Regions from separate parts of the Streptomyces sp. NBC_00466 genome, predicted to be linked through region 3. Evidence: riboswitches for the same ligand, from Rfam matches in the RefSeq annotation. Region 3 holds a riboswitch; each other region holds the start of a gene.
What was found. A riboswitch is a leader RNA that binds a small molecule or an ion and turns the genes downstream of it on or off. The one in region 3 is predicted to bind cobalamin.
Positions count from the first base shown of each region.

Region 1: another riboswitch for cobalamin. It lies ahead of OG210_RS23265 (prenyltransferase/squalene oxidase repeat-containing protein); the one in region 3 lies ahead of OG210_RS25705 (cobalamin biosynthesis protein).
Region 2: another riboswitch for cobalamin. It lies ahead of cobN (cobaltochelatase subunit CobN); the one in region 3 lies ahead of OG210_RS25705 (cobalamin biosynthesis protein).

Region 1 covers NZ_CP107896.1:5,164,507-5,174,942, forward strand. The annotation lists gene OG210_RS23250 (ATP-binding cassette domain-containing protein) at 1-96, opposite strand, end outside; gene OG210_RS23255 (energy-coupling factor transporter transmembrane component T) at 93-1,289, opposite strand; gene OG210_RS23260 (SCO2322 family protein) at 1,286-2,005, opposite strand; gene OG210_RS23265 (prenyltransferase/squalene oxidase repeat-containing protein) at 2,005-3,204, opposite strand; cobalamin riboswitch at 3,318-3,454, opposite strand; gene OG210_RS23270 (SPFH domain-containing protein) at 3,589-4,782, opposite strand; gene OG210_RS23275 (hypothetical protein) at 4,794-5,054, opposite strand; gene OG210_RS23280 (MBL fold metallo-hydrolase) at 5,249-6,337, opposite strand; gene OG210_RS23285 (aldehyde dehydrogenase) at 6,547-8,022, shown strand; gene OG210_RS23290 (ferredoxin) at 8,022-8,255, shown strand; gene OG210_RS23295 (TetR family transcriptional regulator) at 8,299-8,940, opposite strand; gene OG210_RS23300 (glycosyltransferase family 4 protein) at 9,149-10,436, shown strand, end outside.
Region 2 covers NZ_CP107896.1:7,065,027-7,075,462, reverse strand. The annotation lists gene cobN (cobaltochelatase subunit CobN) at 1-2,396, opposite strand, end outside; cobalamin riboswitch at 2,432-2,586, opposite strand; gene cobG (precorrin-3B synthase) at 2,693-4,012, shown strand; gene OG210_RS31675 (precorrin-8X methylmutase) at 4,032-4,658, shown strand; gene OG210_RS31670 (precorrin-2 C(20)-methyltransferase) at 4,667-6,166, shown strand; gene OG210_RS31665 (cobalt-precorrin-6A reductase) at 6,204-6,944, opposite strand; gene OG210_RS31660 (cobalt-precorrin-5B (C(1))-methyltransferase) at 6,956-8,074, shown strand; gene OG210_RS31655 (AMP-binding protein) at 8,168-9,841, opposite strand; gene OG210_RS31650 (FAD/NAD(P)-binding protein) at 9,853-10,436, opposite strand, start outside.
Region 3 covers NZ_CP107896.1:5,716,240-5,726,675, forward strand. The annotation lists gene OG210_RS25680 (ZIP family metal transporter) at 1-630, shown strand, start outside; gene OG210_RS25685 (cobyrinate a,c-diamide synthase) at 684-2,108, opposite strand; gene cobO (cob(I)yrinic acid a,c-diamide adenosyltransferase) at 2,102-2,698, opposite strand; gene OG210_RS25695 (putative cobaltochelatase) at 2,698-4,806, opposite strand; gene OG210_RS25700 (cobyric acid synthase) at 4,913-6,418, opposite strand; gene OG210_RS25705 (cobalamin biosynthesis protein) at 6,415-7,344, opposite strand; cobalamin riboswitch at 7,463-7,602, opposite strand; gene OG210_RS25710 (hypothetical protein) at 7,764-8,033, opposite strand; gene OG210_RS25715 (anion permease) at 8,097-9,350, opposite strand; gene OG210_RS25720 (class II aldolase/adducin family protein) at 9,579-10,253, shown strand; gene OG210_RS25725 (alpha/beta hydrolase family protein) at 10,395-10,436, shown strand, end outside.

The DNA.
Region 1 (10,436 bases), 550 kb from region 3:
CACCAGTTCGCCTTCGGGCACGGTCAGGTCGACCCCGCGGACGGCGGGCTCCCCGGCGTCGGCGTAGGTGACCGAGACCTGCTCGAACCGGATCACTTACACCCTCCTTCTTCTTGGTACGGGGCCTTCGGTACGGGGGACTGCGCCCCGGGAGCCTGCGCCCCGGGGGCTTTCGGCTTGGGCGCATTCCGCGCGGGCGCTTCCGGTACGGGCGCCACGAAGGCCGGGACCAGCCCGACCAGCACAGCTGCCGCCGGCCACAGCGGCAGCACCGGTGCGACCAGCGGGACCACCCCGGGGTGCAGCGCCGCCGCGTCGCGCGACCCCGCCCAGATCATCAGCGCGGCCACCGCGACCCCCGAGCCCGCGACCAGCCAGGCGCGCGGACCCCAGCGGTCCGGCCGGTAGCGCGTCCGCACGGACCGCCGGCCGCCCAGCCTGAGCCCGGCCAGCGCGGCCAGCAGCCCCACGCCCAGCACCGGCAGACCGTACGAGGCGCCCTCGGCGGCCAGCAGACCGTACGTCCCCGCGCAGACCCCGAGCAGCCCGCCGAGCGTCAGCGCGGTCGTGGTGTGCCGGACCGCACGCGGCACCTGCGCCGTCCTGCCGTACCCGCGCGCGTCCATCGAGGCCGCCACGGCGACCGACCGCTCCAGCGCGCCTTCCAGCACCGGCAGCCCGATCTGCAGGACCGCCCTGACCCCGCCGGTGGGACGGCCGCGCAGCCGCCGTGCGGTCCGCAGCCGCACCACGTCGGCGACCATGTTCGGCGCGAAGGTCATCGCGACGACGACCGCCACCCCGACCTCGTACAGGGCGCCCGGCAGGGACTTGAGGAGCCGGGCCGGGTTGGCGAGCGCGTTGGCCGCGCCCACACAGATCAGCAGGGTGGCCAGCTTGGCGCCGTCGTACAGCGCGAAGACCAGCTGCTCCGCCGTCACCCGGCCACCGATCCGCACCCCCTGCGCCCAGTGCGGCAGCGGGAGTTCGGGCAGCGTGAACAGTGTGTGCGAGCCGGGCACCGGGGAGCCGAGCACCACCGAGAACACCAGCCGGATACCGATGACGAACAGCCCGAGCCGCACGAACGTGCCGTACGAGCGGGCCCACGGCGCGTCCGTGCGCCGGGCCGCCACCACATAGCCCGCCACACCCACCAGCAGGCCGAGCAACAGCGGGTCGGTCGTGCGGGACGCGGCGGTCGCGAGCCCGAGGGCCCACAGCCACCAGGCCCCCGCGTGCAGGGCGTTGCTGCGGCCGACGGCGGGGGCGCGGAGTGACACGGTCATCCGCTGTTGCGCCTGCGGCGCGCCTGCCACACACCGGCCGCGCCGAGCACGACCACCGCAGCGATCCCGCCGACGAGCCCCGCCGACGGCCCACCGCTGTCGTGCCGCGGGGCGCTGTCGGTCCGCTGCGCGTGGCCACCCTTCTGCGTCTGCGAGACCTGCTCGCCGCAGCCGGTGCGGGGAAAGCCCGCGATCGAGCAGAGCAGCGCGTCGCTGTTGTAGCGCAGCGGCCGGGCGACGGCGGCGAGCGCCTCCGCGCTGGTCGCGTCCCCGCCGACCCGCGCGCACACGGTGCGCTCGGCGGGCGGCTTCTCGCCGTCCGGTGCGTCGGCCGCCGTACCGAAGTCGATGACCAGCGCGATCCGCTTGGCGCCGCCCTTGGCCGGGGTCTTCCCGCAGATGCCGTCGAAGGTGAGGGGGGTGCCGCGCGCCGGGACGCGCGGCTTGCTCGCGTCCTGGGAGTCCGCACTGACGGCGAACCGGAATCCCTGTACGTCCCCGTCGGTGGGCCGGGCCGTCGACGGGCCCTGTGTGGCGTACTCCCAGCCGCTGCCCGAGCGGTCCCAGAAAGACCAGTACCGGTACCCGGCGGCCTGCGCGGGAGCCGCCCCGAACGCGGTGAGCGCGGTGAATGCCGCGCCCACCGCGACGGCCAGGGCGATCAGCCGGACGGAACCGGTCCGCATGGCGCGCGTACGAGCTATCGGGGGGCGCATCAGCGCCGCTTCCTGCCGCGCATGCTGAGCAGGAACCCGCCGCCGATTCCGGCGATCAGGCCGACGCCGATGATCCACCAGACGCTGATGCCCGAACTGTCGCTGCTCTGCTTCGAGTCCGCGGCCTTCACCGAACCTGCGGGGGCGGGGCCGGTCGCGTTGAGCTGCTCGACCAGGTCCGCGCCGCCGAAGTCGTGCGGGTCGATACCGTTCGAACGGGCCGCGAAGATCAGCTGGGCGTACGCGGCGGGGCCGCTCTGCCTGGCCCATCCCGCAGAGTGCTGCTCCAGCCAGGCCAGGGGCTGCCTGGCCTGTGCGATGAGGCCGTCGGCGCCGAGCGAGGTCACCGCGTCGGCGGTGTTGCCGTAGTCGGGCTGGTCCTCGGCGCCGGGCATCGCGGACTTCAGATAGGCCTTCCCCGCGGTCGCCCCGGCGAGGTAGGTGGCGCCGTTGTGCGCGGCCTGGGCGGGCGTCGACGCGTTCAGGCAGCCGGTGCCGCCGACGTCCTTGCCGCCGGGGCCCGGTGCCAGTCCGGCGCCCAGGGTGCCCAGTACGGCGGCGCCCGTCGCGTCGGCGTTCGCGTACAGCTTCCCGGACTTCTTGTCGGGCTGGTACGCGAAGCCGCCGCCGCCCTCCTTGGCATCGCACGGGATCGAGAGCGAGACCAGCATCTTCTTGGCCGCGGCCGTCGGCTCCCCGGCCGCGGCGAGCGCGCCGATCACCACGGATGTGGAGTTGGCGTCGCTCGGGCCGCCCGGGTTGTAGCTCCAGCCGCCGTCCTTGCCCGCCACCGACTTCAGCCAGCCGGCGCCCTTCTTCACGGCGGCGTCGTGCCCGCCGAGCGCCTTCAGCGCCTGTACGGCGGCGGCGGTGGCGTTGGTGTCCAGGAGTTCCTTCGCGCCGCACGGCTTCGTCACGTCGGCGCGGAAGGAGGTGAAGGCGCCGTTGGCGCACTGCTGGCCGGTCAGCCAGTCGACGGCTTTCGCGGCGGGGCGGACCCCGGTGGCGTCCTGCGCGATCAGCGCGAGGGACTGCCGCCAGACCCCGTCGTACTTGGGGTCGGTCTTGCCGTACAGGCCGGAGGGGAGCACCGGGGACGGTGAGGGTGACGGCGAGGAGTCGGCGAAGGCCGTCGGCGCAGCGGCCGCGCAGAGTACGGCGGATGCGGCGAGCGCGGTGACGCTGCGGCGAAGGGTCATGGCGGGCGGGGCCTCTCCTGCGGGGAAGCCGGGGCACGGGCCCACTCAGGCACCGGGGCTCCGGCTCCGTATACCTCGACGGTGCCGGCCACCGGAGGCTTCCGGTGGCACGAGCCGGTCACTTCCGTACAGGGCGGTCCGGCTCACCGCCTGGGGCAGGCGGTTTACGGTTGCGGGGTCAGCGCCGGAATTGCACCGGCTTCCCCCTGTACGGGTGTGATGACGACCGTCTTACTGTACCGACCGCCCCTGAGCGCCCCTGGGGGCGGCCAGGGAAACGGACGGCGGCGCACCGCTGGATCCGGTGCGCCGCCGTCCGTTCTCGCTGTTCTCGTCCGTGCCCGTCCTGTACGGCCCGGGGCCGTACAGGACGGCCGGCCGGTTCTACTTGATGTCGATCGGCCCGTTGTCGCCGTTGTCGCCATTGTCCTTGCCGGACTTCGCGCCGAGGTAGCGCTGGATCTCCGCGCCCCGGCCGCCCTGGTGGGCGTCGTCGTCCTGCGCGCCCAGGTTCTTCCGTACCGAGTCGAGGATCGTCAGACCCTGGCCCACCAGACCGGCAGCGATCTCGCCCAGGCCGTCCGCGCCGTTGAGCACGTTGACATTGGCGCCCGCGAGGCCGGACGCGGCCTCCTTGACGATCTGCGGGAGCTGGTCGATCAGCATCCGGTCGAGCGCCACCCGGTCGTACGAGGCGGCTGCCGCGGCCTGGATCTTCATCCGCTCGGCCTCGGCCACGGCCAGCACCCTGATGCGCTCGGCGTCGGCCTCGGCGGGCTTCACGATCTCGGCGACCAGCTGCTGCTGGCGCAACTGGGCGGCGCGCTGGGCCAGTTCGGTCTGGGCCGCGAGCACCTCCTGCTGCGCGTGCGCCTGGGCGAGCGGACCGGCCTGGGCGGCCTGCGCCTGCGCCCGGTCCACCTCCGCCGAGTACTGCGCCTGTACGACGGCGGTCTGCCGCTGGTACTCGGCCTGGTTACGGGTGGCTTCCTGCTGCGCCTCGACGGACGCCTGGGTGGCCTGCGCCTGGGCGATCTGCGCCTGCCGCTGGATGGCCGCCGTGTGCGGGGCGGACATGGCGGCGATATAACCGGTCTCGCCGTCGTCGATCGACTGGATCTGGAGCGAGTCCACGATCAGGCCGATCTTGGCCATCTCCGTCTTGGAGGTCTCCAGCACCTCGGTGGCGAGCTTCTGCCGCTCGGTGACGATCTCCTCGACGGTCATGGAGCCGATGATCGAGCGCAGATGACCGGAGAAGATCCGCCCGGTCAGCACCGACATCTGGTCCTGGTCGGAGAGGAAGCGCTGGCCGGCGTTGACGATGCTCTCGGTGTCGTTGCCGACCTTGAACGCGATGACGGCCCGCACGGTCAGCACGATGCCCTGCCGGGTCACACAGGTCTCGGCGACCTCCGCCTCGCACATCGCGAGGGTCAGGAAGCGGGTCTTGCGGAAGACCGGAAGTACGAACTTTCCGTGGCCGGTCACGACCCTGAAGGGCGCACCGCCCAGACCACGCCTGCCTCCGGAGATGAGCATGGCCTCGTCCGGCGCTGGAACGCGATAACCCAACATCCTTGGTCTCCTTAGTCGGTGTCGCCGGGGTCGAGGGTCAGCGCATCCAGCGGGTCCACGGGATCGGTCCACTCGATGACGTCGACCTGGCGAGTACCGCGGGATTCGATCACGAGCACTGTCGCCCCGTACGACAAGGGCTCCGTGGACCAGGCGAGAAAGGCTTCCCAGCCCCCTCTGACCTGGATCAGAACCTCACCGGGACCGGCGGATCCGCGCGTTGCCAGGATCAGCTTCCCCGTGCAGCCGATCACAGCCTCGTCCGGCGCCATCGGCGGCCGCCCCCCTCGTGATGTGCGGTACTGAATGCATGACCCTAACGCTACTCCGACCTGCGGACTATCCTCCGCTGGTCCCGAGTTCGGACGCGGGCGGGAAGCGGGTGACGTACGGGCGGCGGGCCTGATCCGGGGTGGTCTGCCGCCGCCTCGGGCGCGTACCGGAAGGATCGGGGCTAAGTTTCCGGCTATACCGCCATATAGGTCACGGGGTCACTGCCGGTGAGGGCTTCCGCCCGCCCCAGTTTCACCAGCCGCCGCAGATGGGCCTCGGCCTCCGAGACCGCGATATTGCGTGAGCCGTGCGGTATCTGCTCCCAGGGGCGGTTCCACTCCATCCGCTCGGCGATCTGCCAGAGGGTCTGCGGCTGGGCCAGCAGGGTCAGCAGATCCCGGAGCCGGTCCTCGTGGTGGGCCAGCAACTCCCGTACCCGGGCGGCGGCGTCGGTGAAGGCGTACTGGTGGGCGGGGAGCACCTCGGCGGGGGCCAGCCGGCCGATCCGTTCCAGCGAGTCCAGGTAGTCGCCAAGGGGGTCCCCCCGCTCGAACGAAGCTGAGAGTGGGGGCGGGTCCCCCCGCTCGAACGACGCGGCCGTGGTGTCGTCCGGGTCCTCGTAGAGCCCGATGTGCGGGGTGATGCCGGGCAGCAGGTGGTCGCCGGAGAAGAGCCGCCCGTTGCCCGGCCGGTTCGTCGGGTGCTCCTCGTCCAGATGGAGGCAGACATGGCCCGGGGTGTGGCCGGGCGTCCAGATGGCGCGGAGCCTGCGGCCGGGCAGCGGCAGCAGGTCGCCGGGGACGATCTCGCGGTCGGGGACGGCGGCCCGCAGTCCCGGGAGCGTCCGCGTTCCGCCGGAGGCGCGGGCCCGGCGCAGCGGTGCGATGTGCTCGTCGGGCGCTCCGGCGGCGGCGAGTTTCCGGGTGAGGTACTCCAGCCAGACCGCCGGCTCGGCGCCGCGGGTGCGCTTGACGACCTCGGTGTCGGCCGCGTGCATCGCCAGCCAGGCCCCGGACGCCTCGCGCACCTGCCCGGAGAGGCCGTGGTGGTCGGGGTGGTGGTGGGTGATGAGGACGCCGTGGATGTCCGTGACGGAGAGGGAGAGGGCTGCCAGGCCCGAGGCCAGCGCGTCCCAGGAGTCGGGGTCGTCCCAGCCGGTGTCGATCAGTACGGGGCCGCGGTCCGTCTCGACGACGTGGACCAGGGTGTGGCCCAGGGGGTTGTCCGGAATCGGGACCTCGATGGACCAGACGCCTCCGCCGTGCTCGGTCACCTGCGCCATGGCGTCCTCAACTCTCTTCCGGGGCACTAACTCTCGTCCGGGGCAATGCCTTTGATCGCGAACTCACTATAACTAGAACCGGTTCCATCGACCCCGCCGGTCCTGCCCGGACCGGTCCCGGCGCCCCCCTGGGGGTTCCGGATGCGAAGTAGAACTGGTATCAGTTTCTGATACAGCGTCAGAAAGTGTCCACCGGGAGGCAGTCAGTCATGACCGAGCTTGTGGAACACCGGCAGCTCTTCATCGGCGGGGAGTGGGCGGAACCACTCGGCACCGACGTCATCGAGGTCGTCTCGCCCCACACCGAGCAGGTCATCGGGCGCGTACCGCACGCGTCCGAGGCCGATGTGGACCGCGCTGTCGCCGTGGCGCGGCAGGCGTTCGACGAGGGCCCCTGGCCCCGGATGTCGCTGGACGAACGGATCGAGGTGATCACCCGGATCAAGGACGCGTTCGCCGTGCGGTACGAGGAGATCGCCCGGGTCATCAGCTCCCAGAACGGCACCCCGTACACCTCCAGCACCATGGTGCAGGCGCTCGCCGCGATGATGGTGTGGGACGCGGCGATCACGACCGCCCGTGCCTTCCCGTACGAGGAGAGCCGGGACGGTGTCCTCGGCAAGCTGCTCGTACGGCGTGAGCCGGTCGGGGTGGTGGCCGCGGTGGTTCCGTGGAACGTCCCGCAGTTCACGGCCGCCGCCAAGCTCGCCCCTGCGCTGCTCGCGGGCTGCCCGGCGATCCTGAAGGTCTCGCCGGAGACCCCGCTGGACGCCTATGTGCTCGCCGACATCGTCAGCGAGGCAGGGCTGCCGAAGGGGGTGCTGTCGATCCTCCCGGCCGACCGCGAGGTGAGTGAGTACCTCGTCGGACACCCGGGCGTCGACAAGGTGTCGTTCACCGGCTCCGTCGCCGCGGGCAAGCGCGTGATGGAGGTCGCGGCGCGCAATCTGACCCGGGTGACCCTGGAGCTCGGCGGCAAGTCGGCGGCGATCATCCTGCCCGACGCGGACCTGGAGTCGACGGTCGCGGGAATTGTGCCGTTCGCCTGGATGATCAACGGGCAGGCGTGTGTCGCCCAGACCCGGATCCTGGTCCCGCGCAGCCGGTACGACGAGATCGCCGAGGCGTTCGCCGCGGCGGCGGGTGCGCTCAAGGTCGGCGACCCGCTGGACCCGGCGACCGAGGTCGGCCCGCTGGTGGCGCGCCGTCAGCAGCAGCGCTCACTGGACTACATCCGCATCGGCCAGGAAGAGGGCGCCAAGATCCTCACCGGCGGCGGCCGTCCGGCAGCCCTTGAGGACGGCTGGTACGTCGAGCCGACCCTCTTCGGAGACGTCGACAACTCGATGCGGATCGCCCGTGAGGAGATCTTCGGCCCGGTGATCTGCCTGCTGCCCTACGGGGACGAGGAGGAGGCCGTGAAAATCGCCAACGACTCCGACTACGGGCTCAGCGGCAGTGTGTGGACGGCGGACGTCGAGCACGGCATCGAGATCGCGCGCCGGGTCAGGACGGGCACGTACAGCGTGAACACCTTCAGCCTGGACATGCTCGGGCCGTTCGGCGGCTACAAGAACTCCGGAGTGGGCAGGGAGTTCGGGCCCGAGGGGTACGGCGAGTACTTCGAGCACAAGATGATCCATCTCCCCGCCGGGTACGAACCGGCAGCGGGCGAGGCGGAGTAATGGGGGACCGCTGGCGCGTGGAGGTCGACCGGTCCGTCTGCATCGGCTCCGGGATGTGCGTGAACCACGCACCGGACGGCTTCGAACTCGACTCGGCGCGCCAGTCCCACCCGCGGCCGCCGGAGACCGACGCGAGCGAGAAGGTGCTGACCGCCGCGGAGGGCTGCCCGGTCGAGGCCATCATGATCACGCTGCTCGGGAGCGGCGAGACGGTCTTCCCGCCGGACGAGTAGCGCCCGGCGGGGATCGCCCTGTCCGGCGGGAGCACCGTAAGCGCTACGGGGGCGCGATCCGGCCCGGGCCGCTGTCCGGGCCGCTGTCCGGGCCGGTCAGGTCGATCAGCCGGCAGACCGTTTCGATGTCGATCTTCACCTGGGCGATCGACGCCCGCCCGGACAGCCAGGTGATCAGCGCGGAGTGCCAGGTGTGCTCGATGACCCGGACCGCCGAGAGCTGCTCGGGGGTGGGGTGCTCCAGGCCCATCGCGTCCAGGATGATCGCCGTCGTCAGACGGGAGACGGTGTCCACCTCGGGGCTGACGCTCCGGTCGGCGAAGGTCAGCGCCCGGACCATCGCGTCCGCCAGATGCGGCTCACGCTGGAGTGCGCGGAAGGCGCCCATCAGCGTCGACGCGACGCGCTCGGCGGGGGTGTCGCCCGCGGGGGGCCGCTTGCGGAGGGTGGTGTGCAGATGCTGGAGCTGGTCCTGCATGGTGGCGACCAGCAGATGGACCTTGGAGGGGAAGTACCGGTAGAGCGTTCCGAGCGCCACCGAGGAGGACTCGGCGACCTCACGCATCTGCACCGCGTCGAAGCCGCCGCGGCTGGCCAGCTGGGCGCTCGCGTGCAGAATCCGGCGGCGGCGCGCCTCCTGCCGCTCCGTCAGGGGCGGCGACGCCGGTCTGGCTTCCACAGTCATCTGTCCCATCCGATCCCGCCGTGGCGCGAATCACCTGATCCGGCTGCTGCGACGGAGCTACCAGCCGGTAGATTCGAAGCTCATTGAACGATCAAGTCTGGCTGAGTTCTTCCGGGGGTGCCCTCGGACCCCAGGCTTGCGAGAACTTGTTCTAGATTAGCGTGAGCGACTACGCTCCGCCGGGACTGCTGCGAGAAGGGGGCCGAGTGTGACCGCTGAGGCCATAGAAGCGGGCCCCCTTGCCGGTGGTTCCGCCGCCGGTGCCCGGGGCTCGTTGCGTATCGCGTTCCTCACGTACAAGGGCAATCCTTTCTGCGGAGGTCAGGGCGTCTACGCCCGGCACCTCTCACGGGAGCTGGCCCGGCTGGGCCACAGCGTCGAGGTGATCGGTGCCCAGCCCTTCCCGGTGCTGGACGAGGGCGTACCGCTCACCGAGCTGCCCAGCCTCGACCTCTACCGCAGCCCGGACCCCTTCCGCACCCCGGGGCGCGACGAGTACCGCGACTGGATCGACGCCGTCGAGGTGGGCACCATGTGGACCGGCGGCTTCCCGGAGCCGCTGACCTTCTCGCTGCGCGCCCGGCGCCATCTCCTCGCCAGGCGCGGCGAGTTCGACGTCATCCACGACAACCAGACCCTCGGCTACGGACTGCTCGGCGACCTCGGCGCGCCGCTGGTCACCACCGTCCATCACCCCATCACCGTCGACCGGCGGCTCGACCTCGCGGCCGCCGACGGCTGGCGCCGCCGCGCCTCCGTACGCCGCTGGTACGGCTTCACCCGGATGCAGAAGCGGGTCGCCCGCAGGCTCCCGTCCGTCCTCACCGTCTCCGGCTCCTCGCAGCAGGAGATCATCGAGGACCTCGGGGTGCGCGAGGACCGCATCCACGTCGTGCACATCGGCGCCGACACCGAACTCTGGTCGCCCGACCCGGCCGTGGCCGAGGTGCCCGGGCGGATCGTGACCACATCGAGCGCCGACGTACCGCTCAAGGGCCTGATCCACCTGGTCGAGGCGCTCGCCAAGATCCGTACCGAGCACCCGGCCGCCCACCTCGTCGTCGTCGGCAGACGCGCCGAGGACGGACCGGTCGCGCAGGCCATCGAGCGGTACGGACTCGACGGGGCGGTCAGGTTCGTCAAGGGCATCAGCGACCAGGAGCTGGTCGACCTGGTGCGCGGCGCGCAGATCGCCTGCGTGCCCTCGCTCTACGAAGGTTTCTCGCTGCCCGCGGCCGAGGCGATGGCCACCGGCACCCCGCTGGTCGCGACGACCGGCGGAGCCATCCCCGAGGTCACCGGCGCCGACGGCGAGACCTGCCTCGCGGTGCCCCCCGGCGACGCCGGCGCGCTGGCCGGAGCCCTGTCCCGGCTGCTCACCGACCCCGTGCTCCGCACCCGCCTCGGTGCGGCCGGGCGTGAACGCGTCCTGGCCCGCTTCACCTGGAAGCAGGCCGCCATCGGCACCGCGGAGCGCTACCGCGAAGCCATCGCCG
Region 2 (10,436 bases), 1.3 Mb from region 3:
CCGGCGGGGACGAATCCGCCGTTCAGCGCGTGCAGGGCGTGGTCGATCTCGTCCGTGGTGGAGGCCAGCCGCGGGACGACCTCGCGGGCCGCGAAGCCGAGGATGTCGGCGACCGCCTGCGGGTGGCCGTCGGCCACCTTGACGGCAGCCTCCGGATCCCAGTCCGCCGCTTCCATCGCCTCGACGAGGACACGTGCCTGTTCCTCGGCCGCGTCGGCGGCTGTGCGGGTGGCGTTGGCCTCGTCCAGGCCGAGTGCCTCGCGCAGGCCCGGCAGTGAGGCGGTGCCGCCCCAGATCTGGCGGGCGCGCAGAATGGCGAGTACCAGGTTGACCCGGTCCCCGCCGGCGGGCGGGTTGCCCAGGACATGCAGTCCGTCGCGGATCTGCGCGTCCTTGATCTCGCACAGCCAGCCGTCGACGTGGAAGATGAAGTCGTCGAAGCCCTCGTCGTCGGGCCGGTTCTCCAGACCCAGGTCGTGGTCGAGCTTGGCGGCCTGGATGAGCGTCCAGATCTGGGCCCTGATGGCGGGGAGTTTCGCCGGGTCCATGGAGGCGATCTGGGCGTACTCGTCGAGGAGTTGCTCCAGGCGCGCGATGTCGCCGTAGGAGTCGGCGCGGGCCATCGGCGGGACCAGGTGGTCGACCAGCGTGGCGTGGACACGGCGCTTGGCCTGGGTGCCCTCGCCCGGGTCGTTCACCAGGAACGGGTAGATGAGCGGAAGGTCGCCCAGGGCCGCGTCGGGACCGCACGCGGCGGACAGGCCGGCGTTCTTGCCCGGCAGCCACTCCAGGTTGCCGTGCTTGCCGAGGTGGATCATGGCGTCCGCGCCGAAGCCGCCGTCGTCCGCGGATGCGGCGATCCAGCGGTACGCGGCCAAGTAGTGGTGCGAGGGCGGCAGATCGGGGTCGTGGTAGATCGCGATCGGGTTCTCGCCGAAGCCGCGCGGTGGCTGGATGAGGACCAGCAGATTGCCGTGGCGCAGGGCGGCGAGGACGATGTCGCCCTCGGGGTTGCGGCTGCGGTCGAGGAACATCTCGCCGGGCGGCGGGCCCCAGTGCTCCTCCACGTTCGTGCGCAGCCCGGCGGGGAGCGTGGCGTACCAGCGCCGGTAGTCGGCGGCGGGGATACGGACGGGGTTGCGGGCGAGCTGCTCGTCGGTGAGCCACTCCTGGTCGTGGCCACCGGCCTCGATCAGCGCGCGGATCAGTTCGTCGCCGTCACCGGACGCCAGACCGGGAACGTCCTGCGGGCCGAAGTCGTAGCCCTGGTCACGGAGCCGGCGCAGCAGGGCGACAGCGCTCGCGGGGGTGTCCAGGCCGACGGCGTTGCCGATCCTGGAGTGCTTGGTGGGGTACGCGGAGAGCACCAGGGCCAGCCGCTTGTCGGCGGGGGCTATGTGCCGCAGCCGCGCGTGGCGCACGGCGATCCCGGCGACGCGGGCGGCCCGTTCGGGGTCGACGACGTAGGCGGGGAGCCCGTCCTGGTCGATCTCCTTGAACGAGAAGGGCACCGTGATCAGCCGGCCGTCGAACTCCGGCACGGCGATCTGGCTGGCCGCGTCCAGCGGCGACACGCCCTCGTCGTTCTCCTCCCAGGCGGCCCGTGAACCCGTGAGGCACAGCGCCTGGAGGATGGGGACGTCCAGGGCGGTGAGCGCGCCCGCGTCCCACGATTCGTCGTCGCCCCCGGCGGACGCCTGGGCGGGCTTCGTTCCGCCCGCGGCCAGCACCGTGGTGACGATGACGTCCGCCGCGCGCAGCGTTTCGATGAGTTCCGGTTCGGGGGCGCGCAGCGAGGCGACGTAGAGCGGGAGGGCCCGGCCTCCGGTGTCCTCGACGGCTTCGCAGAGGGCGTCCACGAAGGCGGTGTTGCCGCTCATGTGGTGGGCCCGGTAGTAGAGCACCGCGACGGTCGGCCCGTCGGCGGTGCGCGCGGTGCGTTCCACTGCCGGGGCAGACCTTGCCTGCCGCGGCAGTGGGCCCCAGCTGGGCGCGGCTGCCGGGGGCTCGAAGCCGTGGCCGGTGAGGAGCACGGTGTCGGAGAGGAAGCGGGCGAGCTGGCCGAGATTGGCGGGCCCGCCGTGCGCCAGATAGGCGTGGGCCTCGGCTGCGATCCCGACCGGGACGGTCGACGCCTCCATCAACTGGGCGTCCGGGGCCTGCTCGCCGGTCAGGACGACGACCGGACGCCCGTCGGCCAGCAGCAGATCGAGGCCCTCCTGCCAGGCGCGGATGCCACCGAGGAGGCGTACGACGACCAGGTCGGCGCCTTCGAGAAGGGCGGGCAGGTCGGTGAGCTGGAGCCGGGACGGGTTGGCGAAGCGGTACGCGACGGGGCCGTCCGCGGCACGGGCGCTGAGCAGGTCGGTGTCGGACGTCGACAGAAGCAGGAGCATGCGGCGTCAGGCCTTCCTCGGGGTATCCGCGCCCCGGGCGGTGTCAAGGACGGCGGGAGTTCCTGGCTCACTCGGCTCCAAGAGCCGGGCTCACAGTGGCGGGACCGCGCCGGAATCTCACCGGGCTTCCTCCCCTGTCGCCGTCGTAGGCGATTGCGGGCCGAACGGCCCGTCGACAAGCATAGTAACGACCTTGACGGGCGGCGGGCAGTGGGCCTCGGGGGCCGCCACCGGCGCACCGGGTCCGCACCGGCGGTCGCATCGGTGCAGGACATGGCCCTGGTGGACCGGTCGGTATGCTCGCCGCCATGCCCCACTCCTCCGCACCTCCGCCCCCACGGGAGCCGGCCGCCCGGCGTGACCGCGGCGACGCGTGTCCGGGCAGCCTGCGCCTGCACGCGGCGGACGACGGCGCGCTGGCACGGGTCAGGATTCCGGCAGGTGTACTGACAGTTCCGCAGGCCAGGGCGGTGTTGGACGTGGCGCTGCGGCTGGGCGACGGGGCACTTCATCTGACGTCGCGCGGCAATGTGCAGCTGCGCGGGCTGGCCCAGGACCGCGGCCGGGAACTCGCCGATGTGTTCGCGGACGCCGGGCTGCTGCCGTCGGTACGCCATGAGCGGGCCCGTAATGTCGTGGCCTCCCCGCTGTGCGGGCTCGACGGGCGGGGAGCGGCCGATGTGCAGGGCTGGGCACGGGAGTTGGACACCCTGCTCTGTGGCTGCGCGGCGGCCGCCGGCCTGTCCGGCCGTTTTCTGTTCGCGTTCGACGACGGCCGCCGCGATGTGGCCGGCCTCGGCGCCGATGTGACGTTGATCGCTTCTCCGGGCGACGGTGCGCTGCTGTGCACCGGCGAGGCGCCGGAGATGCTGGCCGTTCCGGCCGAACACGCGGCCCGCAGCGCCCTGCTGGCGGCCGAGACCTTTCTGAGCGCCGCCCGTGCCGCGGGGACCGGCGCCTGGCGGGTGGCGGAACTGCCCTGCGGGGCTGCCGCGTTCGTCCACGCGGTCGGGAAACGGCTGGCAGCCGCCGGTATCCCGGCCGTTGCCCGGGACCGGGCAGAACCGCTGCCGTCCGGGACGGGCCCCGCGCCCGGCACCGTACCGGCCCCGGACGGACGGGCGGCGCTCTGCGTCGAGGCGCCGCTCGGGCTCATCACCTCAGCCCAGTGGCGCCTGCTGACGGACACGGCGCTGCACGACGGCAGCGGTGAGTTGCGGCTGACTCCCTGGCGGGGTGTGGTGCTCCCCGGGCTCGGCCCGGACACCGCTGATGCCCGGCTCGCGGATCTTTCGGCCGCGGGACTGATCACAGGACCTGACTCCCCCTGGCACGGGGTCGGGGCGTGCATCGGACGCCCCGGCTGTGCGAAGTCCCTGGCCGATGTACGCGCGCACGCCGCACTGGCTCCCGGCACCGGCCGCGGTCTGCCCGTGTACTGGTCGGGGTGCGCACGGCGCTGCGGCCACCCCCACGGCGACCGGGTGGACGTGGTCGCCACGGCCGCCGGTTACGAGGTCTCCGTACGCGGCGAACGGCTGCCCGACACCATGAACGACCCCTCAGAGTTCGCCGCCACCGTGGCGGAAGCCCGGACCACGCCCCTCACGCAGTGACGAAATGAGCGAGAAGACAGTGTTCGACTACGAGAAGGACGGCCCGGCGATCTACCGCCAGTCCTTTGCGACCATCCGCGCAGAGGCGGACCTCACGGGACTTCCCGCCGATGTCAGCCAGGTCGCCGTCCGGATGATCCACGCCTGCGGGATGGTCGACCTGGTGCGCGATCTCGCCTACACCCCGCAGGTGGTGGCGCGCGCCCGCGAGGCACTGCGCGCCGGTGCCCCCGTGCTGTGCGACGTGGCGATGGTCGCGAGCGGGGTGACCCGCAAGCGGCTGCCCGCCGGCAACGAGGTGGTGTGCACGCTGTCCGACCCGTCCGTGCCCGGCCTCGCGGCGGAGCTCGGCACGACCCGCACCGCCGCGGCGCTGGAACTGTGGCGCGACCGTATGGAAGGCGCCGTGGTGGCCGTGGGCAACGCGCCGACCGCACTGTTCCGGCTGCTCGAGATGGTCCGCGAGGGCGCGCCGCGCCCCGCGGCGGTCATCGGCGTGCCGGTCGGTTTCGTCGGCGCCGCCGAGTCCAAGGACGCGCTGGCCGACGACGTCGCGGGGCTGGATTATCTGGTGGTGCGCGGGCGGCGCGGGGGCAGCGCCATCGCGGCGGCCGCGGTCAACGCCATTGCGAGCGAAGAGGAATGAACACCAGCATGAGCGAGCAGAGCACCGGTCGGCTGTACGGAGTCGGGCTCGGCCCCGGTGACCCGTCGCTGATGACCGTACGCGCCGTGGAGGTCATCGCCCAGGCGGACGTCGTCGCCTTCCACAGCGCCCGGCACGGCCGGTCCATAGCCCGGTCCATCGCGGCCGGGCACATCCGCGCCGACCACATCGAGGAGGCGCTGGTCTACCCGGTGACCACCGAGACCACCGACCACCCCGGCGGGTACCGGGGCGCGATGGAGGAGTTCTACGCCGAGGCGGCGGCCCGGCTGGCCGCGCATCTCGACGCGGGCCGCACGGTGGCGGTGCTCGCGGAGGGTGATCCGCTCTTCTATGGCTCGTACATGCACATGCACAAGCGTCTCGCGGACCGCTATCCGACCGAGGTGATCCCGGGGGTGACCTCGGTGAGCGCTGCCGCCGCCCGGCTCGGTGTGCCGCTCGTCGAGGGCGAGGAGGTACTGACGATCCTGCCGGGCACGCTCCCCGAGGAGGAGCTGACGGCGCGTCTGGCGTCGACGGACTCCGCGGTGGTCATGAAGCTGGGCCGGACCTTCCCCGCGGTGCACCGGGCGGTCGGGCGGTCGGGCCGGATGGCCGAGGCCCGCTATGTGGAGCGCGCCACGATGCCCGGGGAGCGCACCGGCGAACTGGCCGACGTGGAGGCCGGATCGGTGCCGTACTTCTCGGTGGCGGTGCTGCCGAGCCGCGTCGGCGCGACCGGGCCGGTACGGGAGCACGGTGACGTCGTCGTGGTCGGCACCGGCCCCGCGGGCCCGCTCTGGCTCACCCCGGAGACCCGGGGCGCCCTGGCGGCCGCGGACGACCTGGTGGGCTACACCACGTATCTGGACCGGGTCCCGGTCCGGCCCGGGCAGCGGCGGCACGGCTCCGACAACAAGGTGGAGTCGGAGCGCGCCGAGTTCGCTCTGGACCTGGCCAGGCGCGGGCGCAAGGTCGCCGTGGTGTCCGGCGGTGACCCCGGTGTGTTCGCGATGGCGACCGCCGTACTGGAGGTCGCGGCCCAGGACGGGTACCGCGATGTTCCGGTGCGGGTGCTGCCCGGGGTGACCGCCGCCAACGCGGCTGCGGCCCGTGCGGGTGCGCCGCTCGGCCACGACTACGCCACGATCTCGCTCTCGGACCGGCTCAAGCCGTGGGAGGTGATCGCGGAGCGGCTGCGCGGCGCAGCGGCGGCCGACCTGGTGCTCGCGCTGTACAACCCGGGCTCCCGCAGCCGGACCTGGCAGGTCGGCAAGGCCCGTGACCTGCTCCTTGAGCACCGTTCACCGGACACGCCCGTGGTACTGGGCCGGGACATCGGCGGGCCCGGCGAGAGTGTCCGGATCGTACGGCTCGCGGCGCTCGACCCGGCCGAGGTCGATATGCGCACGATCCTGCTCGTCGGCTCGTCCCGGACGCGGACCGTGCGGCGGGGTGACGGTGAGGAGATCGTCTGGACTCCCCGGAGCTACCCCGAGGGGTGACGGGGGCGCCTGCTGATGCGGTGGCTGCGAGCCCGGCTCAGGCGGTGCCCTGGATGTCCCGCACCCAGTGGACGGCTTCCTCCGGGGTCCCCACGACCTGTACGCCTCCAGGGACGGCGGGGCGGCGGACGACGACCACCGGAATCCCCACCTCCCGTGCCGCGGTGAGCTTGGCGGCGGTGGCCGGTCCTCCGCTGTCCTTGGTGACCAGCACGTCGATCCGATGGTCGCGCAGCAGCGCCCGCTCGCCGTCCAGCGCGAAGGGCCCCCGGTCGAGCAGGGTCTCCATGTGCAGCGGGTGCGGGGGTTGCGGGGCGTCGACCGACCGCACCAGGAACCGGAGTCCGTCCAGAGCCGCGAACGCGGCGAGGCCCATCCGCCCGGTGGTGAGGAAGATCCGCTGCCCCAGTGCCGGGAGCATCCCGGCGGCCTGTTCCAGGGAGTCCGCCGGGTGCCAGTCGTCGCCCTCCCCCGCCACCCACCCGGACCTGCGCACGGCGAGCAGGGGAACATGGGCGGTGGCAGCGGCCGAAGCCGCGTTGAAACTGATGGTTCCGGCGAAAGGATGGGTCGCGTCGATGAGAGCGTCGACCTCGTGCTCGCGCAGCCACTGCGCCAGTCCCCCGGCTCCGCCGAATCCGCCGATACGGATCTCTCCGGGCGGCAGCACGGGCCGTGCGACCCGCCCGGCCAGGGAACTGGTGACGCGGACCCCGGGGTGCAGGCCGGCGGCGACCCGCCGGGCCTCGGTGGTGCCGCCGAGTATCAGTACGTGCATCGGAGCCTTTCGTGGCTGAGGGGGGTGGTGGCCGCAGCGCCCAACTCAAGCACACCGGGCTGCGGCCCGGCTGGACGACCGGCGCCTGCGCGACGGCTGCCGCCACGGCCGCCTACACCGCGCTGCTGAGCGGCGAGTTCCCCGACCCGGTGACGGTCACCCTGCCCAAGGGCCAGACGCCGTCGTTCGCGCTGGCTGTCGAGGAGTTGGGCGACGGGTGGGCGACAGCGGGTGTCGTCAAGGACGCGGGCGACGATCCGGATGTCACCCATGGCGCGCTGGTCCGGGTCACCGTCCGGCGGCTGCCGCCGGGGTCGGGTGTGGTGTTCAGGGCGGGCCCGGGTGTCGGCACCGTCACCCGCCCCGGGCTGCCGCTGGAGGTGGGCGAGCCCGCCGTGAATCCGGTGCCGCGCCAGATGATGCGCGAGCACATGGCGCGCGTCGCCGAGCGCCACGGTGCGGGGGCGGATGCCGAGCTCACCGTCTCCGTCGACCACGGTGAGGAGATCGCCCGTTCCACCTGGAACCCCCGGCTGGGCATCCTGGGCGGCCTCTCCATACTGGGGACGACGGGCATTGTGGTGCCCTACTCGTGCTCGGCGTGGATCGACTCGATCCGGCGCGGCGTCGATGTGGCGCGGGCGGCCGGACGTACGCATCTGGCCGGGTGCACCGGCTCCACGTCGGAGCGGACGGTCGTCGCCGAGTACGGGCTCCCCGAGGACGCGCTGCTCGACATGGGGGACTTCGCGGGGGCCGTGCTCAAGTACGTGCGCCGCCACCCGGTGGACCGGCTCACCGTCTGCGGCGGTTTCGCCAAGCTCTCGAAGCTGGCGGCCGGCCACCTCGATCTGCACTCGGCCCGTTCCCAGGTGGACAAGGGCTTCCTGGCCGGCCTGGCCCGGCAGGGCGGCGCAGGCGAAGCACTGGCCGCGGAGGTGGCCGGGGCCAACACCGGGCTGGCTGCCCTGCAGTTGTGCGGGGCAGCGGGGATCCCACTGGGCGACCTGGTGGCCGTGGCCGCCCGCGACCAGGCACTGTCCGTACTGCGCGGCGCGCCCGTCGCGGTCGACGTCATCTGTATCGACCGCGCGGGCAGCGTCGTGGGCCGCAGCACCGTCGGTGGGTAGCACAGGTCCGTCGGAACCCGCGGGATCTCGCGGTACCAGGGCCTTCGGACCAGGCCGGGCTCGCGGGGTCCGGCCTGATCCGAACGGAAGACCCTAGGCCTGGGCGGCGGGCAGTTCGGCGGCGAACTCGACGTTCCGGGACCTGCGCAGCACCCGGACGGCCTCGCGCCGCACCTTCCCCGATTCGGTACGCGGCAGGTCGTCCACGAACTCCAGGAACCGCACCAGCTTCGGCGCGGGCAGCCGGTCCCGCAGGTGCGCGAAAAGTACCTCGGCGGTGGCCCGGCTGGCGTTCCACCCGGCCGCGAGCACGACGTACGCCTTGGGTACCAGGGCCTGGCCCTCGGACACCGGTACGACGGAGAGTTCGGCCACGGCGGGGTGCAGCACCAGCACATGCTCCAGTTCGAGGGGCGCTATCGCCACCCCGTCCGGCGCCTCGAACATGTCCTTGCGCCGCCCGAGGTAGACCAGGGACCCGTCGGCGCCGTCCCACCGGGCCAGGTCACCCGTGCGGTAGAGGCCGCCCGGGGTATGGCTGCCGGCGTTGTCCTCCGGGTCCAGATAGCCCCTCATCATGCCGACGGGGCTGTTGGACAGGTCCAGACACAGCTCGCCCTCCTGGGCCGGCTCGTCGGTGCCTGGCCGGACCACCACCAGCTCGTAGCCCGGCAACGGGTAGCCCATGGAGACCGGGTCCGCCGGTGAGGAGGCGGTGACTCCGGCCATGGCGGTGACCTCGGACTGTCCGAACCCGTTGCGGACGGTCACCCCGGCCAGTGTGCGGGCCTGCTCGACGATGTCACCCATGAGGGGCTCACCGACGCTGACCGCGTGCCGTAGTCCGGGCAGGCCGCCGGGCAGCCCGGTCCGGATCAGCGCCCGCCAGATACTGGGCGGTGCGCAGAAGCTGGTGACCGTCCCGGTGCGCAGTACGTCGAGCAGCCGCTCCGGGGTGGCGTCGGCACTGTCCATGGACACCACGGTGGCCTCGGCGTTCCAGGGTGCGAACAGTGAGCTCCATGGGTACTTCGCCCAGGCCGGGGCGGAGACATTGAGGTGCACGTCCCCTGGCTTCAGCCCGTTCCAGTACATGCTCGCCAGATGCCCGATCGCGTAACTGACGTGTGTGTGCACCACCAGTTTCGGCCGTGAGGTGGAGCCGGACGTGAAGTAGTAGAAGAGCGGTTCGTCAGCCTCGGTCGGGCCCTCCGGTACGAAGCGGCCCTCGTGCCCGGCCGAGGTGGCGAAGTCGGTCCAGCCCTCGTGCTCCCCACCCACGACGATCTTCGCCCGGAGCCCGTCCACCGGGAGTCCCGGCACGATCCGGTGGTCGGCGATCACATGCCGGGCTCCGGCTCTGCCGATCCTGGTGCGCAGCTCATCGGGCGAGATGGTGGTGAAGGCGGGCACGACGACTGCCCGGATCTTGATCAGTGCGAGCATCAGCTCCCACAGCTCGGTCCGGTTGTCCATCAGCAGCATCACCACCTCGCCCCGGCGCACACCCTGCGACAGCAGCCAGGCGGCTGCCCGGTCGGAGCGCCGGGAGAGCTCCTGGAAGGTCAGCTCACCCTGCCCGGCGATGCGCAGGGCCACCCGGTCGTTGCCCTCGGCGATCCGGTCGAACCAGTCGATCGCCCAGTTGAACTGCCGTGGCCGCGGCCACCGGAACGCCTTGCGTGCGGCGTCCTGGTCGTCGGCGTGGTGCAGCAGGAGGTCCCGCGCGGCCCGGAACTCCCGGTACGCATCGTCTTGCCCGGACACGTTGTCCCCGATCACTGGAAGGCGTTGGACTTGGCCCGGCGCAGCACACTCAGTGCGATCACGTCGGCGTCCCTGGAGAACGAGGTGTGCACGCCCGGCCGGCCGTTGCCGATCTGGGTGAACCAGCACACCCCCTCGGTCGGAATGCCCAGCGCGTAGACGGCCCGGTGCGGCCGGCCGTCGGCGGTGATCACCCGGCGTTCGGCCGGGGTGATGTGCAGGGCGCCGGTCTCGAACATCTCGTCTGCGTCGTCGTGTACGAACCCGACGGCCATCCGCTCGTCGGCCAGCTGCCGCATCAGCGGGTCGGTGTTGCGGATCAGGCCGGCGGACGGAATCCGCGAGTCGATCAGGACATCGCAGTGTCTGCGTGAGTCCCCGACGGCCGGGGACTCCAGGAAGAACCGGTCCTGCTCCGTGTCGCATCCGTGTACGACGTCCGGCCCCACCACATCGAGTACTCCGGCGTCGATCAACGCCAGGAACTGCGCGGTGCGTTCCAGCGGCGGGCCGGTGAACAGCGCCGAGGTCCGGGTGACGAACCGGCCGAGGAAATCGGTCCGGTGGGACCCCGGGGTCAGACCACCGAAGTCGA
Region 3 (10,436 bases):
GGCCTGGCCGGCGGTCTGATGCTCGGTGTGGTCGGACTCGACCTGCTGCCCGAGGCGCTGCGCGCGGCGGGCGGCGAGATCTTCGGTGTGCCGGCCGCGCTGCTGCTGTTCGTCGCCGGGTTCCTCGTCGCCCACCTGGTGGAGCGGCTGCTCGCGGTGCGCCAGGCGGCGCACGGGGCGGCGGAGGAGCGGGTGCCCCAGGTCGGGCTGACGGCGGCGGCCGCGATGGTCGGCCACAGCCTGATGGACGGCGTCGCGATCGGCGCCGCCTTCCAGGTGGGCAACGGGATGGGAGCCGCCGTGGCCATCGCGGTGGTCACCCACGACTTCGCGGACGGCTTCAACACGTACACCCTGACCAGCCTGTACGGGAACGCGCGCCGCAAGGCGATCTTCATGCTGGTCGCCGACGCGCTGGCTCCCGTGGTGGGTGCGGCGTCGACCCTGCTGTTCACTCTTCCGGAGCAGCCGCTCGGCTGCTATCTCGGCTTCTTCGGCGGTGTCCTGCTCTATCTCGCCGCCGCCGAGATCCTCCCCGAGGCCCACCACGAACACCCGGCCCGCTCCACGCTGCTCTGCACTGTGGCGGGGGTGGCGTTCATCTGGCTGGTGGTGGGCATCGCGGGCTGAGAGCCCGGGAACCGGCCCCGGCTTCCGGACCTTCATCCCGCGCACCGGCCCGTTCATCCCGCGCACCCCTCCACGAACCTGCGGGCGACCGCGGGCTGCGCGGCCCAGTGCGTGTGCAGATAGCTCGCGTGCACGCCCTGCTGGACGAACCCCTCGACCCGGCGCTCCGGCTGGTGCACACCCCACGCGGGGGTGGCGCCCGCACCGGGCTCCAGGACCGTGCGGTGGAACTCATGCGCCCGCAGCCGGGTCCCGGCCCGCGCCAGCGAGCTGTCCGACACGGCCACCGCGTCCCGGTAGCCGAGCGTCAGCCGCTCCGACATCCGGGCCTCGGCGTCCAGCACACCGCACATCGGATGCCCGTCGAGCGAGCGCGACAGATACAGCAGCCCGGCGCACTCGGCGGCGACCGGTGCGCCGGACGCCGCCAGCTCCGCGACGGCCTTGCGCAGCGGCTCGTTGGCGGACAGCTCGGGCCCGTACACCTCGGGGAAGCCGCCGCCTATGACGAGCGCCCCGGTGCCCTCGGGGAGCCGCTCGTCGTGGAGCGGGTCGAAGCCGACGACATCGGCGCCCGCCGCGGTGAGCAGCTCGGTGTGCTCGGTGTACGAGAAGGAGAACGCGGCCCCGCCCGCGACGGCGACGACGGGGCGCGCACGGGCAGTCCCGCTTCCCGAGGCCGCGGCAGGACCGGCCGTCCCGCCGCCGGAAGCCCGCGCCGTGGTGCCGGACCCGCCGGAGCCAGGGGCAAGGGCCTCCTGCGGGTCCCAGGCCCCGGCGTCCAGCGGCGGCGCGCTCCGCGCCAGCGCCAGCACCGCCTCCAGGTCGCACCCGGCCCGCACCTGCTCCGCCATCGCCGCGACCGCGCCCACCGCGTCGGGCCGCCGCTCCGCCACCGGTACAAGCCCCAGATGCCGGGACGGGGTCTGCGCCTGCCCGGTACGCCGGAGCACCCCGAGCACCGGCACCCCCGACTCCTCCAGCGCCTCCCGGAGCAGTGCCTCGTGCCGGTCGGAGCCCACCTTGTTGAGGATCACCCCGCCGATCCGCACCCGCGGGTCCCAGGACGCGAACCCGTGCACCAGCGCGGCCGCCGACCGGGACTGCGACGACGCGTCGACCACCAGCACCACCGGCGCCCGCAGCACCTTCGCGACCTGCGCGGTGGACGCCAGCTCGCCCTGCCCGGCCGCCCCGTCGTACAGACCCATCACGCCCTCGACGACCGCCAGATCCGCCCCGGCCGCGCCGTGCGCGAAGAGCGGCGCGATCAGCTCCGTACCGCAGAGGTACGCGTCGAGATTGCGGCCGGGGCGGCCGGTCGCCAGCGCGTGGTAACCGGGGTCGATGTAGTCGGGTCCCACCTTGTGCGGCGACACGGCCAGACCGCGCCCGGCGAACGCGGCCATCAGCCCGGTGGCGACCGTGGTCTTGCCGCTGCCCGACGACGGGGCGGCGATGACGAGTCTGGCTACCACTCGATGCCCCTCTGCCCCTTCTGCCCCGCGTCCATCGGATGCTTGACCTTGGACATGTCGGTCACCAGGTCGGCGAAGTCGAGCAGCGGCTGCGGCGCGTTCCGTCCGGTGATCACCACGTGCTGGGTGCCGGGCCGGTCCCGCAGCACCGAGACCACCTCGTCGGTGTCCACCCACCCCCAGTGCATGGGGTACGCGAACTCGTCCAGCACGAGCAGCCGGTAGCTCTCCGCCGCCAGGTCGCGCTTGACCTGATCCCAGCCCTCCCGGGCGGCTTCCTCGCTCGACTCGATGTCCCGCTGGACCCAGGACCACCCCTCGCCCATCTTGTGCCAGGCGACCGTCCCGCCCTCGCCGCTGTCCCCGAGCACCTTCAGGGCCCGCTCCTCGCCGACCTTCCACTTGGCGGACTTCACGAACTGGAACACCCCGATGGGCCAGCCCTGATTCCAGCCGCGCAGCGCGAGGCCGAAGGCCGCGGTCGACTTCCCCTTCCCGATGCCCGTATGCACCATGGTCAGCGGCCGGTTGCGGCGCTGGCGGGTGGTGAGCCCGTCCTCGGGCACGGTGGTCGGCTGTCCCTGCGGCATTACGCTGCCCTCCTCGTAGAACTGCTCTGTGCGTCCTGCACGGCGTCTTTCACCAGCACGTCCTTCACCAGCCCCGCGATGCTCTCGGCCCGCAGTTCGTCCAGCGTCACCGCGGTGCCGCCGAGCCGTTGCGCCAGTTCTCCCGCGAGCCCCAGCCTGACCGGCCCCGTCTCGCAGTCCACGACGACCGACGCGACGCCCTCCGCTTCGTGCAGCCGCGCGGCGCGCGCGGCCAGCGCGACCGGATCGGGGCCGCCCGTGGCCCGGCCGTCGGTGACGACCACGAGCAGCGGCCGGCGCGACGGGTCCCGCATCCGCTCGACCCGCAGCACCTCATGGGCCTTCAGCAGCCCGGCGGCCACCGGGGTGCGCCCGCCGGTCGGCAGCGTGTCGAGCCGGGCCGCGGCCGCGTCCACCGACGAGGTCGGCGGCAGCGCGATCTCCGCGTCCTTCCCGCGGAACGTCACCAGACCCACCTTGTCCCGCCGCTGGTACGCGTCGAGCAGCAGCGAGAGCACGGCGCCCTTCACCGCACTCATCCGCTGCCTGGCCGCCATCGACCCGGAGGCGTCCACCACGAAGAGCACCAGATTGCCCTCGCGCCCCTCCCGGGTGGCCTGCCGCAGATCGTCCCTGCGGACCACAAGGCCGCGGCCGGACCGCCCGCGCGCCCGCTGGTGCGGCGCCGCGGCCTGGACCGTCGCCGCCAGATGCAGCTTGGTGAGCGCACCCTGCGGCCGGCGCGAACCGGTGGTGCGGCCGTGCTCGGTCCTGGCCCGGGAGCGGCGCCCCGCCGCGCCGTCGCCGAGCCCCGGCACGCTCAGCATCCGCGTACGGAACGGTTCGGCCGCCTTCGCCGCTGCCTGCTCCCCGCCGCCGCCCGGCGCGGCGGGCGCGCCCCCGCCGGTCTCCTGCTGCGCGGGCGTGTCGGACCCGTCCGCCGCGGGCTCCTGCTGCTGCGGCGTGTCGCCCGGTCCGCCGTCCCCGTCGCGCTGCGGCGGCAGCCCGCCACCACCGCCACCGTCCGGCCCGTCGGGTCCGTCCGGCCCGTCGTCGTCGTTCCCGTCATGCGTGTCGGGTGCGCCGCCGCCGTCGTCCCCGGCGGACTCCCTCAGCGTGTCGTCGAGCTTGTCCTCGTCGAGCCCCGGCGCGTCGAACGGGTTCCGCCTGCGGCGGTGCGGCAGCGCGAGCAGCGCGGCCTGCCGTACGTCGTCGGCCGTGACATCCGAACGCCCCGCCCAGGCGGCCAGCGCGGTCGCGGTGCGCGCCATCACGATGTCCGCGCGCATCCCGTCCACCTCGAAGGCGGCGCACGTCGCGGCGATCTGCCGCAGCGCCGGATCGCCGAGACGCACGGAGGGCAGCAGCGCCCGCGCAGCCACGATGCGCGCCCGCAGCTCGCTCTCCTCGTCCGCCCAGCGGGCGGCGAAACCGGCGGGGTCGTCGTCGTACGCGAGCCTCCTGCGCACCACCTCGACCCGCTGGTCCGGGTCGCGTGAAGCGGCGACCTCGACGGTCAGTCCGAAACGGTCCAGCAACTGCGGCCGCAGCTCGCCCTCTTCGGGGTTCATCGTCCCGACGAGCAGGAACCGCGCGGCGTGCCGTACGGAGACGCCCTCGCGCTCCACGTACGAGGCGCCCATCGCGGCCGCGTCGAGCAGCAGGTCCACCAAGTGGTCGTGAAGCAGATTGACTTCGTCGACGTACAGGATCCCGCGGTGCGCGTCGGCGAGCAGCCCCGGCTCGAACGCCTTCACGCCATCGGCCAGCGCCCGCTCGATGTCCAGCGCGCCGACCAGCCGGTCCTCCGAGGCGCCGACGGGCAGTTCGACCATGCGCGCGTCGCGCGACACGCCGTCGGCCGACTCGTGCGGACCGTCAGGACACGCCGGGTCGGGCGCGCCGGGGTCGCACGAGAAGCGGCACCCGGAGACCACCGGGACCGCGGGCAGCAGCGCGGACAGGGCCCGCACCGCCGTACTCTTCGCGGTCCCCTTCTCGCCGCGCACGAGTACGCCGCCGACAGCCGGGCTGACCGCGTTGAGCAGCAGCCCGAGACGCAGGTCATCCATGCCCACGACAGCGGTGAACGGGTAGGGCGTGCTCACTTCGGGATCACTCCTTCAGATGCTCGGGTGACAGGTGCTCGGGTGACAGGTCCGGTGACGGGCCGGTGGCGTGTTCGCAGCCGCACCCCGGCCGCGCTCATGGCGCTCATGGCGCTCCGGGGGCGACGAAGGGGAGCCCGGCCGGCGCGCCCGACTCGATGAGCGCGAGCAGCCCGTCGGTGTCCGCGTGCTCCTCGATGAGGTCGCCGAGCCGGTCGAGCTGCTCCTCGCGGAGCACGCCGAAGCTGGTGTCGGGCGCCGGTACGAACCGCCGGCCCGCGACGGCGGCGACCTCGCGCAGGAAGGCCCGGCGGAAGCCGTCGCTCTCCAGCGAGCCGTGCCAGTGCGTGCCCCACACGGAACCGGTGCGGCAGCCGTCCAGGAAGGGGGAGCCGCCCAGCACTTCGGCGACCCCGTGGTGGATCTCGTACCCCTCGACCGGCTCCCCGAGGGCCTCTCCGACGGGCCGCGCCAGGGTCTTCTCCACCGCGAACCGCACCCGGACAGGGAGCAGTCCGAGCCCGTCGACGGCCCCGGCGCGCGATTCGACCGTGTCGTCGATGTGCTCGCCGAGCAGCTGGAAACCGCCGCAGATGCCCAGCACCGGACGGCCTTCGGCGGCCCGCCGGGCCAGCGCGTCCGCGAGCCCGCGCTCCCGCAGCCACTCCAGGGCGCGCACCGTGCCGCGCGTCCCCGGCACGATCACCAGGTCCGCGTCCGCCAGCTCCTCCGCACGGTCCACGAACCGCACCACGACGCCCGGTTCGGCGGCCAGCGCGTCCACATCGGTGAAGTTCGACATCAGCGGCACGGCGCACACGGCGACCCGCAGCACGTCCTGCCCGTACGGCGCGGACACGGCGGACTCGCGCACCGTGCCGCGCATCGACACCCGCAGCCCGTCCTCCTCGTCGATGCCCAGGCCGTGTGCGTACGGCAGGACACCGTAGGTCCGCCGCCCGGTCAGCCCGTGCAGCATGTCGAGCCCCGGTTCGAGCAGGGACACATCACCGCGGAACTTGTTGACGAGGTACCCGGCGACGAGCGACTGGTCCTCGGCGCTCAGCAGCGCCGTCGTACCGAAGAACGACGCGAAGACACCGCCCCGGTCGATGTCGCCGACGACGACCACCGGGAACCGCGCGGCGCGCGCGATCCCCATGTTCACGATGTCGGTCCGCCGCAGATTGATCTCGGCCGGACTGCCCGCCCCCTCGCAGATCACCGCGTCATACGTGCCCCGGAGTTGCGTCAGACAGTCCGTCACCGTGCCCAGCAGTGCCTCCTGCCGGCCGCCGTGGTAGCCGCGGGCGCTCATCTCGCCCACCGGCTTCCCCATCAGCACGACCTGGCTCGACCGGTCGCTCCCCGGCTTGAGCAGCACCGGGTTCATCAGCGCCGTGGGCTCCACCCGCGCCGCCTGCGCCTGCATCGCCTGCGCGCGCCCGATCTCCGCGCCCTCGCGGGTGACGAACGAGTTGAGCGACATGTTCTGCGCCTTGAAGGGCGCGACCTTCACACCCCGGCGCACCAGCCACCGGCAGATGCCCGCCGTGACCACGCTCTTCCCGGCGTCCGACGTGGTTCCGGCCACCAGCAGTCCGCCACTCATCCGCGTACCTTCCTCACCACGAGAGCTGTCGCGAGCGCCAGCAGGGACACCCGGCGCGACAGCCGCACCGCGCGCTCGATGTCGCCGACGGCCACCGGCCGGCCGCCGCCGTTGAGTACCGCCCGGTGCTCGACCCGGCCGGCGTACGAGAGGGTGCCGCCGAGCCGTACGCCCAGCGCGCCCGCGAACGACGCCTCCACCGGGCCCGCGTTGGGGCTCGGGTGGCCGGCCGCGTCCGACCGCCAGGCCCGTACGGCGCCGCGCGGGTCCCCGCCCGCGAGCACCGCGAGTACGGCGGTGAGCCGGGCGCCCGGCCGGCCGGCCAGGTCATCGAGCCGGGCGGAGGCCCAGCCGTACCGCAGATACCGGGGCGACCTGTGGCCGACCATCGCGTCCAGGGTGTTCACCGCCCGGAACCCGGCGAGCCCCGGCACCCCGGCGAGGGCGCCCCAGACCAGCGCGCCCACCACCGCGTCGGAGGTGTTCTCGGCCACGGACTCCACGACGGCCCGCGCGATCTGCTGTGCGTCGAGCGCCTGCGGATCGCGTCCGCACAGATGCGGCAGCCGCTCCCTGGCCGCCTCGATGTCACCCGCCGCCAGCGCGTCGCCCACCGCGCGCGCCTCACGCCCCAGCGAGGTGCCGCCGACGACGGCCCAGGTGGTGGCGGCGGTCAGCGCGATGCCCGCGGCGGGACGGCCGCGTACGGCACGCCCGGCCAGCACGGCGGCGCCCACCGCGCCCCCGGCGCAGACCGCGGTGTGCAGCGCGCCCCACCCGCGGTGGTCGCGCCACAGCCGGCGTTCCACGGCGGCGGCGGCCCGTCCGAAAGCGGCGACGGGGTGGCCGCGCCGGGGGTCGGCGAAGACGAGGTCTGCCAGGAGGCCCGTGGTGGCGCCGTACACGAAGACACGCTCGGCACGCATGAGGTCAGCAGGCCAGTACGCCCGGGACCCTCACGGCGGCTGTGCTCGGAGCATCGGGCGGTTCGGGCAGCAGGCGGCCGCGCATGGCGTAGTCCTCACTCAGGGTGTCCGCGCCCTGGTTCGACGTGACCGGCGGTGAGAGTTCCTGGCTCCCGGGGGCAACCCCGGTGACAGTGGCGGGACCGCGCCGGATTCGCACCGGACTTCCTCTCCTGCCGCCGTATTGGCCCCGGAAGTCCACCACGGTCGGCGAACACCCGTCAACTCACCCTTGACCTGCGGCGGGGCAGTGTGCCGAGCCCCACACGGGTCACCCGGACGGCCGAACGCACGGGCCGCGCACACCAGCCGCCCGCCCGGTGGCCGGTGGAGGCCGCCGGGCGGGCGGAGTGACGCTGCGGGGGAGGAGCGAGCTGTTGTCAGGCGACGATCAGATAGATCCCGTACGCGACGGCCGCCGCGCAGAGCGCGAAGCAGGCGTACGCGCCGACCCGCGCCGCCGCGGCCGGTGCCGGGCCCCGGCCCGTACCGGCAGGCGTCGCGGCGGCGGGCGCGGTTGCGGTGCCCGGCTCCGGCGCGGGCTTCCGCGCCAGGCCCACCACGCCGAGCGTGAACAGGCCCACCAGTCCGACGGTCGCCACGAGGCTGACGCCGAAGACGGTGCCGAGAGCTGCCCAGTCGATGTCCATGGTGCGGTGTCCTTCTCCTTCAGACCGTTTCGGACTTTCGGACCGTGTTCAGGCGGACCGTGTTCAGACCGTGGCGGGCCGGTTGGGCTCCGGTGCGGCGCCGCCGGGTGCGGGGATGGTGGTGCGGAGGGGGTCGGTGACCGCTCCGGCCGGCGGCGGCGCGACGGCTGCGATGGCGGTGGTCACCACCCCGGCCGGCTCGTCGTACCCGGCGGGCTCGTCGGGGGTGACGCTGTGCTGGCCGACCGGCTTGCGGCGGGAGAGCGACCAGATGACACCGGAGCCCGCCACCAGCAGGGCGGCGACGGCGCCGATGCCCCACGGGCCGCGGCCGGTCAGAAACTCGGCGCCCGCGCCGACGAGCGCGGCGGCGGGCAGGGTCAGGCACCAGGCGACGGCCATGCGGGTCGCGGTGGACCAGCGGACCACCCCGCCCTTGCGGCCGACGCCCGCGCCCATCACGGCGCCCGAGCAGACCTGGGTGGTGGAGAGCGAGAAGCCGAGGTGCGAGGAGGCCAGGATCACGGTCGCGGCACCGGTCTGGGCGGCGAAGCCCTGCTGCGGCCTGAGCTCGGTGAGCCCCTTGCCCATGGTCTTGATGATGCGCCAGCCGCCCAGGTAGGTACCGAGTGCGATGGCGGTGCCGGCGGAGACGATGACCCACAGGGGCGGGTTCGATCCGGGTGCGATGACGTTGCCGGTGACCAGGGCGAGGGTGATGACACCCATGGTCTTCTGCGCGTCGTTGGTGCCGTGGGCCAGCGAGACCAGGCCCGCGGAGGCGATCTGGCCGGCCCGGTAGCCCTTGGCGGTGGACTTCTCGTCCGTACGGCGCCCGATCCGGTACGTCAGCCTGGTGGCCAGCAGCGCGGCGAGACCGGCGACGACCGGCGCGGCGACCGCGGGGAGCAGGACCTTGGTGATGACGACATCGCCGTTGACACCCGACGAGCCGACCGACATCAGCGTGGCTCCGATGAGCCCGCCGAAGAGTGCGTGGGAGGAACTGGACGGCAGGCCGAGCAGCCAGGTCAGCAGATTCCAGAGGATGGCACCGACGAGTGCCGCGAAGATCACTTCTGTGGTGATGCCCTGTTCATTGATGATCCCGCCGGAGATCGTCTTGGCGACCTCGACGGACAGGAATGCCCCGACAAGGTTGAGCACGGCGGACATGGCCACCGCGGTCTTCGGTTTGAGAGCGCCGGTCGAGATGGTCGTCGCCATCGCGTTGGCAGTGTCGTGGAAACCGTTCGTGAAGTCGAACACGAGAGCGGTAATGATCACGATCCCAAGGAGCAGGGTCAAGTGTTCCATTTACCTGGGCAATCGTTCGAGGTCATTGACGAGATGAACGTAAGCAACCTGGGTGAACGGAAGATGAACTGGGCCGGGCGCTGTGGTGACTCTGCCCGGACGCGCCCATTCCACTCGTGGCCGGCGGCTGCCGCGGTGGCGTACCGGGGCGCCCGGAGGGCTGGCATCATCGCGTGGACGGCCCCAGCGGGCCCGGAACAGCGCAGACGCGGCAGCGGGACAGATGTGATGGGGGAGACAGCAGTGGCGCCTGAGGAGACCGACCCACTCGCGAGGGCCTGGCACGAACTCGTCGCCACCGCCCGCAGGACCGCGTCCGAAGGGCTGGTCGTCGGCACATCGGGCAATGTCTCGGTGCGCTGCGGCGACCTCGTCCTGGTCACCCCCAGCGGAGTGCCGTACGAGAAGCTCGGCCCCGGCGACACCGTCGCCGTCGACCTGGACGGCCACCAGGTGCTCGGCGAGCTGAAACCGACCAGCGAACTGCCCCTGCACCTGGCCGTCCACCGCGCCACGGCCGCAACCGCGGTGGTCCACACCCACGCGGTGCACGCGACGGCGGTCTCCACCCTGGTCCCGGAGCTGCCCGCCGTCCACTACATGGCCGCCGCGCTGGGCGGCCCGGTGCGCGTCGCCCCGTACGCGCTCTACGGCAGCGACGAGCTGGCCGCGAACATGCTCACCGCCCTCACCGGCCGTTCCGGCTGCCTCCTCCAGAACCACGGCACGGTCACCTACGGCAGCTCGCTCGACCAGGCCTACGACCGCACCGCCCAGCTGGAGTGGATGTGCAGGCTCTGGCTCACCGCGTCCGCGCTGCCCGGCCGCACCCCGTCCCTGCTGTCGCCGGGACAGCTGGCCGAGGCCACGGAGAAGCTCCGCGGGTACGGCCAGCCCGGCTAATGCCTGTCGCCGGACACCGCGCGGCCGCCCATCGGGCGACGACGGCACTCCGACGACCGGACCAAGCCGGATCCTCGCAGGTCCGGCCACGTTTGCCCCGGTCGGCTGGCAGCCCGGCCCGCCCCCGCCGACACTGGAGGGGTGCGCCCGGCAACCGCGACGGCAACGGCCGTCACCACTCTG